4 regions of the Peribacillus sp. JNUCC41 genome follow, and region 1 is predicted to be linked to each of the others. Evidence: riboswitches for the same ligand, from Rfam matches in the RefSeq annotation. Region 1 holds a riboswitch; each other region holds the start of a gene.
What was found. A riboswitch is a leader RNA that binds a small molecule or an ion and turns the genes downstream of it on or off. The one in region 1 is predicted to bind thiamine pyrophosphate.
Positions count from the first base shown of each region.

Region 2: linked by a shared signal. The riboswitch ahead of tenA (thiaminase II) and the one ahead of thiC (phosphomethylpyrimidine synthase ThiC) in region 1 are both predicted to bind thiamine pyrophosphate.
Region 3: linked by a shared signal. The riboswitch ahead of tenA (thiaminase II) and the one ahead of thiC (phosphomethylpyrimidine synthase ThiC) in region 1 are both predicted to bind thiamine pyrophosphate.
Region 4: linked by a shared signal. The riboswitch ahead of JNUCC41_RS01570 (ABC transporter substrate-binding protein) and the one ahead of thiC (phosphomethylpyrimidine synthase ThiC) in region 1 are both predicted to bind thiamine pyrophosphate.

Region 1 covers NZ_CP062163.1:2,657,032-2,660,146, forward strand. Annotated here, with positions in the region: gene JNUCC41_RS12990 (histidine phosphatase family protein) at 1-460, shown strand, start outside; gene JNUCC41_RS12995 (HAD family hydrolase) at 630-1,418, shown strand; TPP riboswitch at 1,534-1,648, shown strand; gene thiC (phosphomethylpyrimidine synthase ThiC) at 1,784-3,115, shown strand, end outside.
Region 2 covers NZ_CP062163.1:3,210,925-3,214,039, reverse strand. Annotated here, with positions in the region: gene JNUCC41_RS15640 (GNAT family N-acetyltransferase) at 1-276, shown strand, start outside; gene JNUCC41_RS15635 (aspartyl-phosphate phosphatase Spo0E family protein) at 345-539, opposite strand; gene JNUCC41_RS15630 (Fur-regulated basic protein FbpA) at 792-980, opposite strand; SAM riboswitch class I at 1,157-1,261, opposite strand; TPP riboswitch at 1,417-1,522, shown strand; gene tenA (thiaminase II) at 1,613-2,302, shown strand; gene thiW (energy coupling factor transporter S component ThiW) at 2,306-2,827, shown strand; gene thiD (bifunctional hydroxymethylpyrimidine kinase/phosphomethylpyrimidine kinase) at 2,796-3,115, shown strand, end outside.
Region 3 covers NZ_CP062163.1:4,192,823-4,195,937, forward strand. Annotated here, with positions in the region: gene JNUCC41_RS20365 (AMP-binding protein) at 1-630, shown strand, start outside; gene JNUCC41_RS20370 (SDR family NAD(P)-dependent oxidoreductase) at 682-1,428, shown strand; TPP riboswitch at 1,567-1,695, shown strand; gene tenA (thiaminase II) at 1,830-2,513, shown strand; gene JNUCC41_RS20380 (ECF transporter S component) at 2,528-3,112, shown strand.
Region 4 covers NZ_CP062163.1:319,912-323,026, forward strand. Annotated here, with positions in the region: gene JNUCC41_RS01560 (ABC transporter permease) at 1-461, opposite strand, end outside; gene JNUCC41_RS01565 (thiamine-binding protein) at 458-742, opposite strand; gene JNUCC41_RS01570 (ABC transporter substrate-binding protein) at 754-1,758, opposite strand; TPP riboswitch at 1,893-2,002, opposite strand; gene JNUCC41_RS01575 (protein-glutamine gamma-glutamyltransferase) at 2,294-3,115, shown strand, end outside.

The sequences.
Region 1 (3,115 bases):
TATGAGGCAATGGTTTGAGGATTATGATGCAGCGGATATCATTTACGGTACGACTTTATTTGGTGTGGAGGAATGGCAGGAATGTTATTGCAGTGATATGTCGAGAGCTGTCAAGACAGCCGAACATATCTATCCAGGTACGGTTCATCGGATGGAGGAGCTGCGGGAAATACCTTCCCCTCCACTTAAAGGAAAGGTTAAGCTGCCGTTCATCCTTTGGGCCATCTGGATCCGCTGCTGCTCGGTAATCAACAAGCAGACAAGGGCGGAAATTAAGATCGCTGAGCAAAGGATCAATAAAGTATTGGATGAGGTCTTAGCAAAAGGGGACAGGGATGTTCTGATCGTGAGTCATGCCGCCCTCATGGTATATATGAGGAAAGAGCTGATACGACGGGGGTTCACAGGTCCAAAGTTCAAGATTGCCAGTAATGGAAAGCTTTATGTATTTGAAAGATGATAAAGGGAATATATTAGGTTTCCCATCAGGAAGGGAAGGTCATTTTTGCTTATTTTAAGAAAGAGGAAGGCATTTGCCGAATAGTTATTCTTTTTTTATTGGTTGTGGTTTATTATTGTAATAGTGTAATTTTTGCGAATTCAATAATAGGGAAAGAGGGGTGGACATTTTGCTGAAGGCAGTTTTTTTTGATTTAGATGATACATTACTTTGGGATCAGAAAAGTGTAAAAGAGACTTTTGTGGCCACATGCGAAGTGGCTAAGGAGAAATATGACCTGAATGTAGACGAGTTTGAAGAGGCTGTGCGAAAGGAAGCACGTGAGCTTTATTCTTCTTACGATACATATGCATTCACTCAAATGATCGGAATCAACCCATTTGAGGGATTATGGGGAAACTTTCAGGATGATCATGATGAATTCCGGAAGATGGCCGGGATTGCACCGGCTTATCGGAAAGAAGCGTGGACGAGAGGTTTGAAGGCATTAGGGATCGATGATCCGGAATTTGGGCTTGAACTGGCAGAACGATTCCCGGCCGAGAGACGCAAAAAGCCATTTATCTATGAAGAGTCCTTCCGTGTTCTCGATGAATTAAAAGGGAAGTACAAATTGCTATTGCTTACGAATGGGTCTCCTGAACTGCAAAATACCAAACTTGAAATTACGCCTGAACTGGTTCCTTATTTCGACCAAATCGTGATTTCAGGCGCTTTTGGACGGGGTAAACCAGATGCCTCCATTTTTGAGCATGCTTTGGAAATCATGGAGCTTGATAAGGATGAAGTATTGATGGTCGGAGATAATTTAATGACCGATATCCTTGGAGCATCACGGGTAGGCATAAAGTCAGTTTGGATAAATCGCCATGATAAGGAACGGAATGAAGTGATTCCAACCTATGAAATCAAGCATTTGGAGGAGCTTTACCCAATTCTTGAGAGCTTGGGGAATTAATTAATGGCCCTCTCCAAATAACAGATTTTGGAGAGTTGTAATGAAAATATTAGGTCTTTCAAATTATTTACAGAATGAAAAGGGTGATATATAGTTACCCTGTAATCAATTAAATTATTCAGACTAGGGGTGTCCAATAAAAGTTGGGCTGAGAGAGAAGCGCTTAAGCTTCTTAACCCTCAGGACCTGATCTGGTTCATACCAGCGTGGGGAAGTTAGAATCTACTAAACAATGACATTTCAATTGGTCATTTCTGTAGTCATACTAACGTTAGCCGGGTCTTAAATATGAGATCTGGCTTTTTCGTGCGAAATGGATTGGATTTTGTCCTTTTTAAATGAACTTAAAAAGGAGAAATGAAATCATGATGAGTAATTCTGTAAATGACATGAACGTTTCAATTATGTCCAGTTTTGCCGGGAGTAAAAAAGTGTATGCTGAAGGATCTAGACCCGATATTAAAGTACCTATGCGTGAAATTAAGCTAAGTCCGACTACAGGGTCATTCGGCGAAGAAGAGAATCCGCCTTTACGAGTTTATGACACAAGCGGTTTTTATACGGATTCAGATTATCCCATTGATATTCGTAAAGGTCTGGCCCCGATTAGACGAAGCTGGGTTCTGGAACGGGAAGATGTTGAAGAGTATGATGGCCGTGAAATAAAGCCCGAAGATAACGGGTATAAAAAAGTTGAGTCACAATCCAATGCCGAAGTTTTTCCGGGATTGAAAAGAAAACCATTGCGTGCAGTGAAAGGGCAAAACGTAACCCAGCTCCATTATGCCCGTAAAGGTATCATCACTCCAGAAATGGAGTTCATTTCGATCAGGGAAAATGTGGCCCCTGAGTTTGTAAGAGAAGAGGTAGCTAGCGGGCGGGCTATCATTCCAGCAAATATTAACCATCCTGAAAGTGAGCCCATGATCATCGGACGTAATTTTCATGTGAAAATAAATGCGAATATTGGGAATTCGGCTGTCAGTTCATCGATCGAAGCTGAAGTGGAGAAAATGACTTGGGCTACACGATGGGGTGCAGATAATATAATGGATCTTTCCACAGGAAAGAATATTCACACGACCCGGGAATGGATTATCAGAAATTCACCTGTTCCAGTTGGGACGGTTCCGATATATCAAGCATTGGAAAAAGTGAATGGAGTCGCGGAGGATTTAAATTGGGAAGTTTTCCGGGATACATTAATCGAGCAGGCTGAGCAAGGTGTCGATTACTTCACCATACACGCTGGTGTCCTTTTGCGATACATCCCCATGACAGCCAAGCGAGTTACGGGAATCGTTTCCCGAGGGGGCTCCATCATGGCACAATGGTGCTTGGCCCACCACCAAGAAAGTTTCCTCTATACTCACTTTGAAGAGATTTGTGAAATCATGAAGGCGTATGATGTCTCTTTCTCATTAGGTGACGGCCTTCGTCCTGGATCCATTGCAGATGCAAACGATGAGGCACAATTTGCTGAATTGGAAACACTTGGGGAACTGACGAAGATTGCTTGGAAGCACGATGTTCAAGTCATGGTGGAGGGCCCTGGTCACGTTCCGATGCATTTGATTAAAGAAAATATGGATAAGCAGCTGGAAGTCTGTCAAGAAGCGCCATTCTATACTCTGGGACCATTGACAACGGATATAGCTCCTGGATACGATCATATCACTTCTGCGATTGGTGCTGCC
Region 2 (3,115 bases), 550 kb from region 1:
CGACCGGCATATAATTCCACTGCCGAAATCAGCATTTATATAGATGATTATTTCCGGGGAAAAGGAATCGGACAAATTTCGATTCAAAAGGCAATTGAATGGAGTCCAAAATTAGGTGTTAAGACTCTATTGGGTTTCATTTTCGCCCACAATACACCAAGCCTTAAGCTTTTTTCCAAATTCGGGTTTGAAGAATGGGCACATTTACCTCAAGTTGCCGAGTTGGATGGAATCGAGCGGGATTTGCTCATTCTTGGTAAACGTGTCGATATGTAATATCATTCTTTAGAGCTATTGCCTTGAGCAGTAGCTTTTTCATATTAATCGAGTGCGAATTGGCTAATTTAAAAATACCTATATGCTTTCTGGAGGTAAAAATGTTCACACTCTCTTTTACTTGTTAACGCATTTAATAGCGTATCCAATTCTTGACTTGCTTGAACAGTTAGCAGACTTGATAAGCCGTAAATTGCTGCCAAGTTGATCATTTCTTTTCTTTTCTCTTCTATTTTTTCTATAGTTACCTTACGGCAAGGCATTATATGCCACCTCCCATTTATTCAATTTTTTTACACTTTCATCATAATGAATCTACTAGTTAAAATCAACTATTTTTCAGAAATTAAATGTGTTATTTTAAAGGTTAAATGTGACAAAATGACTATTATTTCTGTAATTATGTATATTTTGTGTCATTTTCTATTAAACGCAAAAAAGCATCCACTAGTGTAGACTGTGAATGCTTACATCATATCTCTTATCCAAGAACCCAAACTATAGTCCATCGTTTACTATGTCATCCATTCAGAAGGTGACTCGGTATTTGGTTTATTTATAACAATCTTATATTCATCTTCAAGTACTTTTAATGGGGCATCATAAAGGTGCCTTTCATCAGAGGTTTTGTATACTCCATTGGCCAATAACTCTTCAATAAGCTTTGCCTTCCTCTGTTCGATCCTCTTAAATAATTCTGCCATGTAAATGGCTCCTTTCCTAGTCATCCTAGAGCCTGCTTCTAGTTAGCTAATCTTTATCAACTTGTTTTATTTTCACCAAATTATATATACCTTTTCTATTATGTCACTAAACGTTATTTCCCAAAAATAAAAGCCCCTTCTAATTCAAGAAGAGGCTGACAGTGTCCGTACGGCTCTTCTTATCTTCCAAGCATATGCTTGTTGGATTTAGCACAGTTCCCAAAACGGGTCCGCTGCCGAGGTTTCTTTGGGCCAAGTCCCTCCACCTCTCTGGATAAGAAATCGATATATAAATGATGTAGACATGATTTTATCCTAATAACCATCAAAAGTCAATTACCTGGTTCTCCCTTTTTTCCTGGACAAAATGGTCCCTCTTTAAATGCGGGTTGCATTTTCTTGTCTTTCTGATATGATGTCAGTAATTACATACAATTCACACCACTAGGGGAGTCTTTTTTTAAGACTGAGATGGAATTAGTTCCGGACCCTTTGAACCTGAACCGGCTCATACCGGCGGAGGGAAGTGGATGATATCGTCCATTTTCAGACTATATCCATCTACCCCGTTCCGTATTCAGGAACGGGGTTTTTTCATTAACAAAGGGATCCATTCTAAAGGAGGATGAACAATGGAGAATGTTAAATTAGAAACATTCAGTGATAGACTACATGCACGGTCAAAAGAGATTTGGAAAAGGAACCATTCACATCCCTTCGTCCAGGCAATTGGAAATGGTACGCTTCCTGAAAAGAAATTTGCCTATTACCTGAAGCAGGACTATATCTATCTCATGGATTATTCCAAGCTCTTTGCTTTAGGTGTAATCAAAGCTCATAACATCGAAACCATGGCAAAGTTTGCGAGTATTTTAAATGAAACCCTTCAAGTGGAAATGGATATTCATCGGCATTATGCTTCCGAATTCGGGATCACTTCCAAGGAATTGGAAGATACAGAACCTACTCCAACGACTCTAGCCTATACAGGCTACATGCTAAATGCAGCTCAGCATGGGACTTTGGCAGACTTGATCGCCTGTCTCCTGCCCTGCGCTTGGGATTATTATGAAATCGGTTTGCTACTAAAAGAACAAAATGGAGCATCATTGGAAAACAATCGCTACTCAGATTGGATAAGGTCCTATTCATCTCCTGAATTTGGGGAAGCACACAAATGGCTGATCGCTTTGTTGGAAGAGTTGACGGAAGGCATGCCAGAAAAGGAACTTCTTAGATTAGAAAAGCACTTTTTGGTTACTTCCCGATATGAATATTTATTCTGGGATATGGTTCATAATGAGCAAGATTGGCCGCTGTAGATGATGAATCCTGTCAAGAAACTGACGTTGACTGCCATGATCACGGCAATTACGACGCTGACCAGTTCATTTATTTTCATTCCTGCAGGATTTGCAAAGGTCTTTCCTATTCAGCATCTGGCAAATGTCCTGACGGCTGTTCTATTGGGGCCAGCTTATGCAGTGACACAAGCTTTTTTAGTTTCCATCATTAGAAACATGTCTGGTACCGGTTCAATTTTCGCCTTTCCCGGTAGCATGATCGGTGCACTTTTGGCCGCAATCCTTTATCGAAAAACACAAAGCTTAAAATTCGCTTGTTTAGGGGAAGTGATCGGGACCGGCATTATCGGTTCCCTAGCCTGTTATCCACTTGCCCTCCTCCTATTGGGAGAAAAAGCTGCTCTTTTTGGTTTTTTACCGGCTTTTATGCTCAGTTCATTCGCTGGTGCGATTTTAGCTTTCATATTACTTAAAATACTTCTAAAAAATACTTATATGAAGGGGTTTTTTTATGAAAACAGCATTAACCATCGCAGGCTCTGATTCAGGGGGCGGGGCTGGAATCCAAGCGGATTTAAAAACATTTTCTGCACATGGTGTCTTTGGCATGTCTGCCATCACAGCCGTAACCGCACAAAATACAATGGAAGTCCGTTCAGTACAGCCAATTGAAACAGCTATCATATCAGATCAAATTGCAGCTATCTTTGAAGATATTACTGTCGACGCAGTAAAAATAGGCATGCTTGGATCAAAAGAAATCGTGGAAACTGTCGCTGCGTCCCTTAAAACCTTCTTGCCTGCCATCGTTATCCTTGACCCTGTCATGAT
Region 3 (3,115 bases), 1.5 Mb from region 1:
TGGGGTCAAACGGAAGATGGCTTGGTAACCTTGACGAGACTTGAAGATCCAGAAGAAAAACTGACGAATACCGACGGAATTCCGTTTCCGGGAATGGAACTAAAGGTCGTAGATTTTGAAGGGGAGGTGTGTGCCCCGAATATAGAAGGCTCTTTATTAGTAAGGGGTCCGGCTCTTTTTGTCGGCTATTTTAAACGGATCGATGATACTTTAGCTGAATTTAGTGACGGATGGTTCATTACCGGTGATCGAGCATTCATTGATGAAGAAGGATATATTCGAATTTCTGGAAGAAACAAAGACATTATCATACGTGGCGGTGAAAATATTCCAGTCGCTTATGTAGAAAATGTATTGTATGAACACCCGGATATTTCTAGCGCTCAGGTTATTGCAGTTCCAGATTTCCGACTTCAGGAAAAAGCATGTGCATGTATCAGCATGAAAACGGGGAAGAGCCCGATCACGATGGATTCTATGCAGGAATTTCTCTCGCAAAAGGGTTTGGCCAAACAATATTGGCCTGAATTTCTTGAAATTATGGACGACTTTCCTCGTACGGCAAGCGGGAAAATCCAGAAATTCCGGCTCCGGGAAATGATAAATGAAAAGTTAGTCGACAAGATATAAGCAGTTTAAATAAAACCATATTGACTAAATGGTGAAAGTGGAGGGAAATATATGAATAAAAGAATCGCATTTATTACCGGTGCCGGAAGCGGAATTGGCAGAGAGATTGCAAAAAAATTGGCTTCTCGCAATTTTAACATCATCGTGGCTGATATAAATCATAAAAATGCTGAGGAAACGGTTTCTTTAATCGAAAATTCGGGTTTTGGAGCCAGAGCGGTCCATTGTGATGTAACGAAATTAGAAAGTGTTAAAAAAGCCGTTGAAGAAACAGTGAATCATTATCATAAAATAGATATATTGGTTAATAACGCAGGCTGGGATAAGGTGGAACCTTTTTTAAAAAGTGATCCTAGCACTTGGAAAAGGATTATCGATATTAATTTACTTGGCCAGATCCATACTTGCAAGGAAATTTTACCGCTCATGATTGAAAATGGTTACGGAAAGGTAGTAAATATTGCATCTGATGCAGCTAGAGTAGGATCAAGTGGAGAGGCAGTTTATTCGGCTGCTAAGGGAGGGGTGATTGCCTTCACAAAAACGATAGCAAGAGAAATGGCACGTCACAAACTCAACATCAATTGTATTGCGCCAGGTCCTGCAGATACGCCCCTATTTCAAGAAATAGGCTCATATAATGAAGGTATAGCAGGTGCCTTGGAAAAAGCGATTCCATTTCGCCGGCTAGCTCAACCAGAGGACATTGCCAGTGCTGTTGCCTATTTCGTTTCGGAAGATGCAGGGTATATTACGGGTCAAACTCTTTCCGTAAATGGTGGATTAACAATGGTTTAAAAATCAATATAGTTGGGTGGTTATGCAAGATTGAAAGGCTAGTAAACTTAAAGCATTAGGTTGAAAACTTTTTCTAATATGTTTGACAATTGGGTTTATCGTGTTAATATAAAGGCAAATGGAAATTAAATATACAATTTGTACCACTAGGGGTGCTTTAATGGTAAAAGTTTATTTTACCGCAGAAGCTGAGATTAAAGTATGACTTTAAGACCCTTAGAACCTGATCTGGTTTATACCAGCGTAGGGAAGTGGGGTCTGGAACGATACGATTCTGTATTTTTTCAAGCACAACCACTTTCTTTACGTTTAAGAAAGTGGTTTTTTGTTTGCAAAAAAAGGGGTGATAAAAGGCTTTTTCTGTAAGATTCATTGAAAAATACAATTTGGAGGTAAGGGACATGAAGTTTTCAGAGGAAATCCGTCGGGAAGTTGATCACATTTGGGAAGCTAGTTTTAATCACCCGTTTGTTGCAGGAATAGGAGATGGCACATTGCCATTGGAATGTTTTCGTTTTTATGTCATGCAAGATGCCTATTATTTATCTCATTTTGCCAGGGTTCAAGCTTTAGGGGCAGTCAAAGCTACAGATTTACATACAACAAGCAGGCTTGCCGGCCATGCACAAGGAACATATGAAGCGGAGTTGAAACTTCATGAGAATTTTTCTGAGAGATTAGGCATCACAAAAGAAGAAAGGGAAAATTTCAAACCCGCCCCGACTGCTTATGCTTATACTTCCCATATGTATCGTGCAGCTTATTCGGGACATTTAGGTGATGTTATTGCAGCCATCTTGCCGTGTTACTGGCTGTATTATGAAATAGGTGAAAAGCTGCAAGGTTGCATACCCGAAGAGCCGATTTATCAAGAATGGATAGCGGCGTACGGAGGAGAGTGGTTCCGCACTTTGGTGGAAGAACAAATTGCGAGGCTGGATGAGATTGCTGAAAAAGTAACGGACGAAGATAAGGAGAGAATGAAAGAGCACTTTATCCTGAGCAGCCAATATGAATACTCATTTTGGGAAATGGCTTATCGTTTAGAGAGATGGCCTGTGCACCAGGAAACACTGGAAGTATAAAGGAGAATGAAATAATGAAAAAAGGATTGAAATTAACGGATATATTAGTCACGATCGTGATTTCGGTAGCATTTGGAATCGTTTATATCCTTTGGGGTTCGATTTACTATTCCGTTAAACCATTAGGATTACATCTGGATCAACTTATTTATGGAATGTGGTTTATAGCTGGCCCCGCCGCCTTTTTAATTTTACGGAAACCGGGTGTGGCACTTTTGGCAGAGATTGCTGCAGCTTCCGGGGAATTCTTTCTAGGTTCTCCTTGGGGGCTGACCGTACTGTTATATGGGGTGGTCCAAGGCTTGTTCGCGGAACTGGTGTTCATGGCGTTCAAATATAAAAAATTCAATATGTCGGTGGCCGTTTTAGCTGCGGTAGCTTCCTGCCTTGCATCCGTACTAATGGATTTTGCATATGGGGAAATTGGTGCGCTTTCCACTTGGAATCTATCTTTATTCATGATAGCGAGGTTTGTGGGTTCCATTTTCTTTGCAGGTGTGACTGCCTATTATCTAGTTAAAGTCCTGGAAGCGACAGGAGTAACTAATCTTGTTCGTCCGGTTTCAAATAAAGATTATGCAGAACTGGATCAAAATTAGGTT
Region 4 (3,115 bases), 2.3 Mb from region 1:
AAATAATGCTTAAGTTCGTACGGTGTCTGGCGTAAACCATCCAATGATGCAACCGCAACCGGAAAAAAACATACAAGCGATATCACGATTAACTTAGGCAGCATGCCAAAGCCAAACCAGATCACCAAGAGCGGCGCCAGAACAATGATGGGTATATTTTGTGATAGTATGAGCAGAGGATAAACCGCATCCTTCACACCTGGAAATAGGCGTAAGATTGCCGCGATCAATAAGCCGATGCAGCTTCCAATAAAAAAACCCGACAACGCAAGCTCGGTTGTGGATATAAGGTGTCCGTATAGATTGCTGGACGACTCAATTCCTTCAATGAAAATGGCCGATGGAGCGGGAAACAGCCATTCTTCGACTTTCAATAAAACTGTCACTGACTCCCATACTATCAGCAACAATAATAAAAGAAAGAAGGGAGCCCCCTTCTTCCAAATTCCCCTTCCGTTCATGCCCTATATTTCTCCGTTAACGTATCCATCGTTATCCCGCTTGGCTGATATAATATTTTCACTTGGGAAATGACATTCGGCGATCCTATTTCAATCATTCTTACATTCATTTTTTCTATCACGGCAAAAAGTTCGGAAAGCTCACCCTCCATTGTCGTTTCAAGCGGGTGAACCTCATACTTGACACCTGATTCTTCAATGATCTTGATTGCTTCATCGACCATGGGGATGACATTTTCCCCTTTAGGAATGATCTGTATGCTAATTAATGAGTTGGCCATTGTATTTCCTCCTATTTTGGTAAAAATTCATTTGTAAATGCCTTTTCAGGATTGAAATCACCTTCAAGAAGCTTATTTTCAGTCATCCAATCACTGTAATTCTTCCAAATTGCAAGCTTTTGCTCACCCCATCGCGGAGCATCATCCTGATACTTGTCTGCCAGCCACTCCTGGCTTTTCTTCACTAGTTTTGCATCAAGATCCGGTGCAGATTTAATTAACATGTCCGCTGCATCATCAGGATTCTTGATCGCAAACTGGTACCCTTTCGAAGCTGCATGTACGAATGCTTTAACAGTCTCCGGATCTTCTTTTATCATCTTTTCATTCGTAGTCAATACAGGCGTATAGTAATCAAGCTTATCAGAGTATTCGGTTAAGTAAACCATATTAAGCTTTTCATTTCGCAATTCAGCCTCAATCCCTGTCCATCCATAATAAATCCAGGCAAAATCTATATCCCTTTTAACCGAAGTGAAAAAATCCGTGTCTCCTGTATTGACTATATCCACTTTATTTACATCCGCATTTTCTTTTTTCATGAGTGAATCAATGATGGCCTTTTCAACCGGAGACCCCCAGCCACCATACGTTTTCCCTTCAAAATCCTTGGGAGTTTTAATGTTCTTTGCCTCAGGTGAAGCGAATCCCGAGGTATTATGCTGGATGACGGCAGCTACCGAAACAATCGGCACGCCCTGCACGCGGGCCTGCGTTATGCCCTCCTGGTAACTCACGCCAAATTCAGATTTCCCTGAAGCGACAAGCTTATCAGCCCCGGCTTCACCTGGCATGATGATTTCCACATCAAGACCTTGTTCTTTAAAATAACCTTTTTCCTTGGCTACATACAATCCTGTATGGTTTGTATTAGGTGTCCAATCGAGCACGACCGATACTTTTTTTAATTTTTCATTTCCTTCATTTTTAGATGCTTCTTCTTTTTCATTAGTTCCGCCTGCACCGCATCCAGCCAAAAGGAACAACGAAGTTAACAGTGGCAAGAATTTATTCAAGTCATTATCCTCCTACACATCATATAAGATCCATATGCCGGAACCATAATGGGGCTCCAGGGTTTATTCAAATACTGGATGAAAAAGCAAAAAACGCCCGAAGATGGATTCGGACGTTAACATACAAAACAGAAAGTCAGTAATAATATGTTCCCTCCGCTGGCATCATCCAGATCAGGTTCAAAGAGTCAGCATCTAAAGGATGCAATCTCAGCCAGCAGTACTGGCCCCCCTACATTTCTCGTACATATGAACTTTTCTCTCTCATTATATCAATTCATGGGGAAAAAGGAATACTAATTTGCTTCTTCTCGCTAATCGGAGAGGTATTCCTGCACTCTAGGATTTCTAGCAAAACATCTTTTGGAATAAAAGCAAAAAAAATTCTGCCTCTTTTCATTCCAATCATTCTCAGCTGTCACGTTCCAAATAGTCAATTCAAAGCTTGCATTCATATAATGAGCATTATATGTAAACATTTTTGTTTACCGGTTTTATAAACCGTTCATTTCATAAGTAAAAGGTGGATATGATCATGATAAAGATTAATCACAAACGGTTAGATGTCAGTCAAATCCAACCAGGAATAGTATCTGCGAAATCACTTGAAATCGTCCAATTGCTGGCGGAGGATTCCAACATTTTTGAATATCGGAACTTTAGAATGTTTAATTTCGAGATACAACTGAGGAACCGGGTCATTGCGGCAGCTATTGCGTTGGATAAAAGTAATGCAGAATTTTCCACACTTGAAGAATCGGCATCCAATCAACAATATTGGCACCTTTCAAAGGATGGCACCTTTACCCTTCAGCCAGGGGTTCTCCCTCATGCTGCACTCGTTGATATTTTCATAAATGGAGGGCTTTATGCTTTTGAATGCGGGACTGCAATAGTCGTCACTTTTTTAAAGGCCATTTTGGATTTGATCGGCCCTAGGAATTTCGACGACCTTTTTTCAAACCTAGTTTTATATGACTGGCACCCTCCACAAAATATGGAACTCATTGTTCATAAAGGAAGGGATTATTTACCAGGTGATTGCCTTTACTTCAAAAACCCTGAGCACGACCTGGCAACTCCTGAATGGCAAGGTGAAAATGCCATATTATTAGGAAAAGACCTCTTATATGGCCATGGGATCGGGATTACCAGTTCACAGGGAATCATCGATGAATTAAATAGCAATAGAAAGCCGTTCGCCACCATATCGGCATTCCTGACAGATCATATCATTTTCCTGGATAGTTCCTTCTATAGTCAATTCCAACAAAATATCCCCCGTGCAAAGTCCGATTACAGTCCTGTCAGCCTTTCCAATTGTATTGTATCAGAAATAGGTTCGAGTTTTTACCTT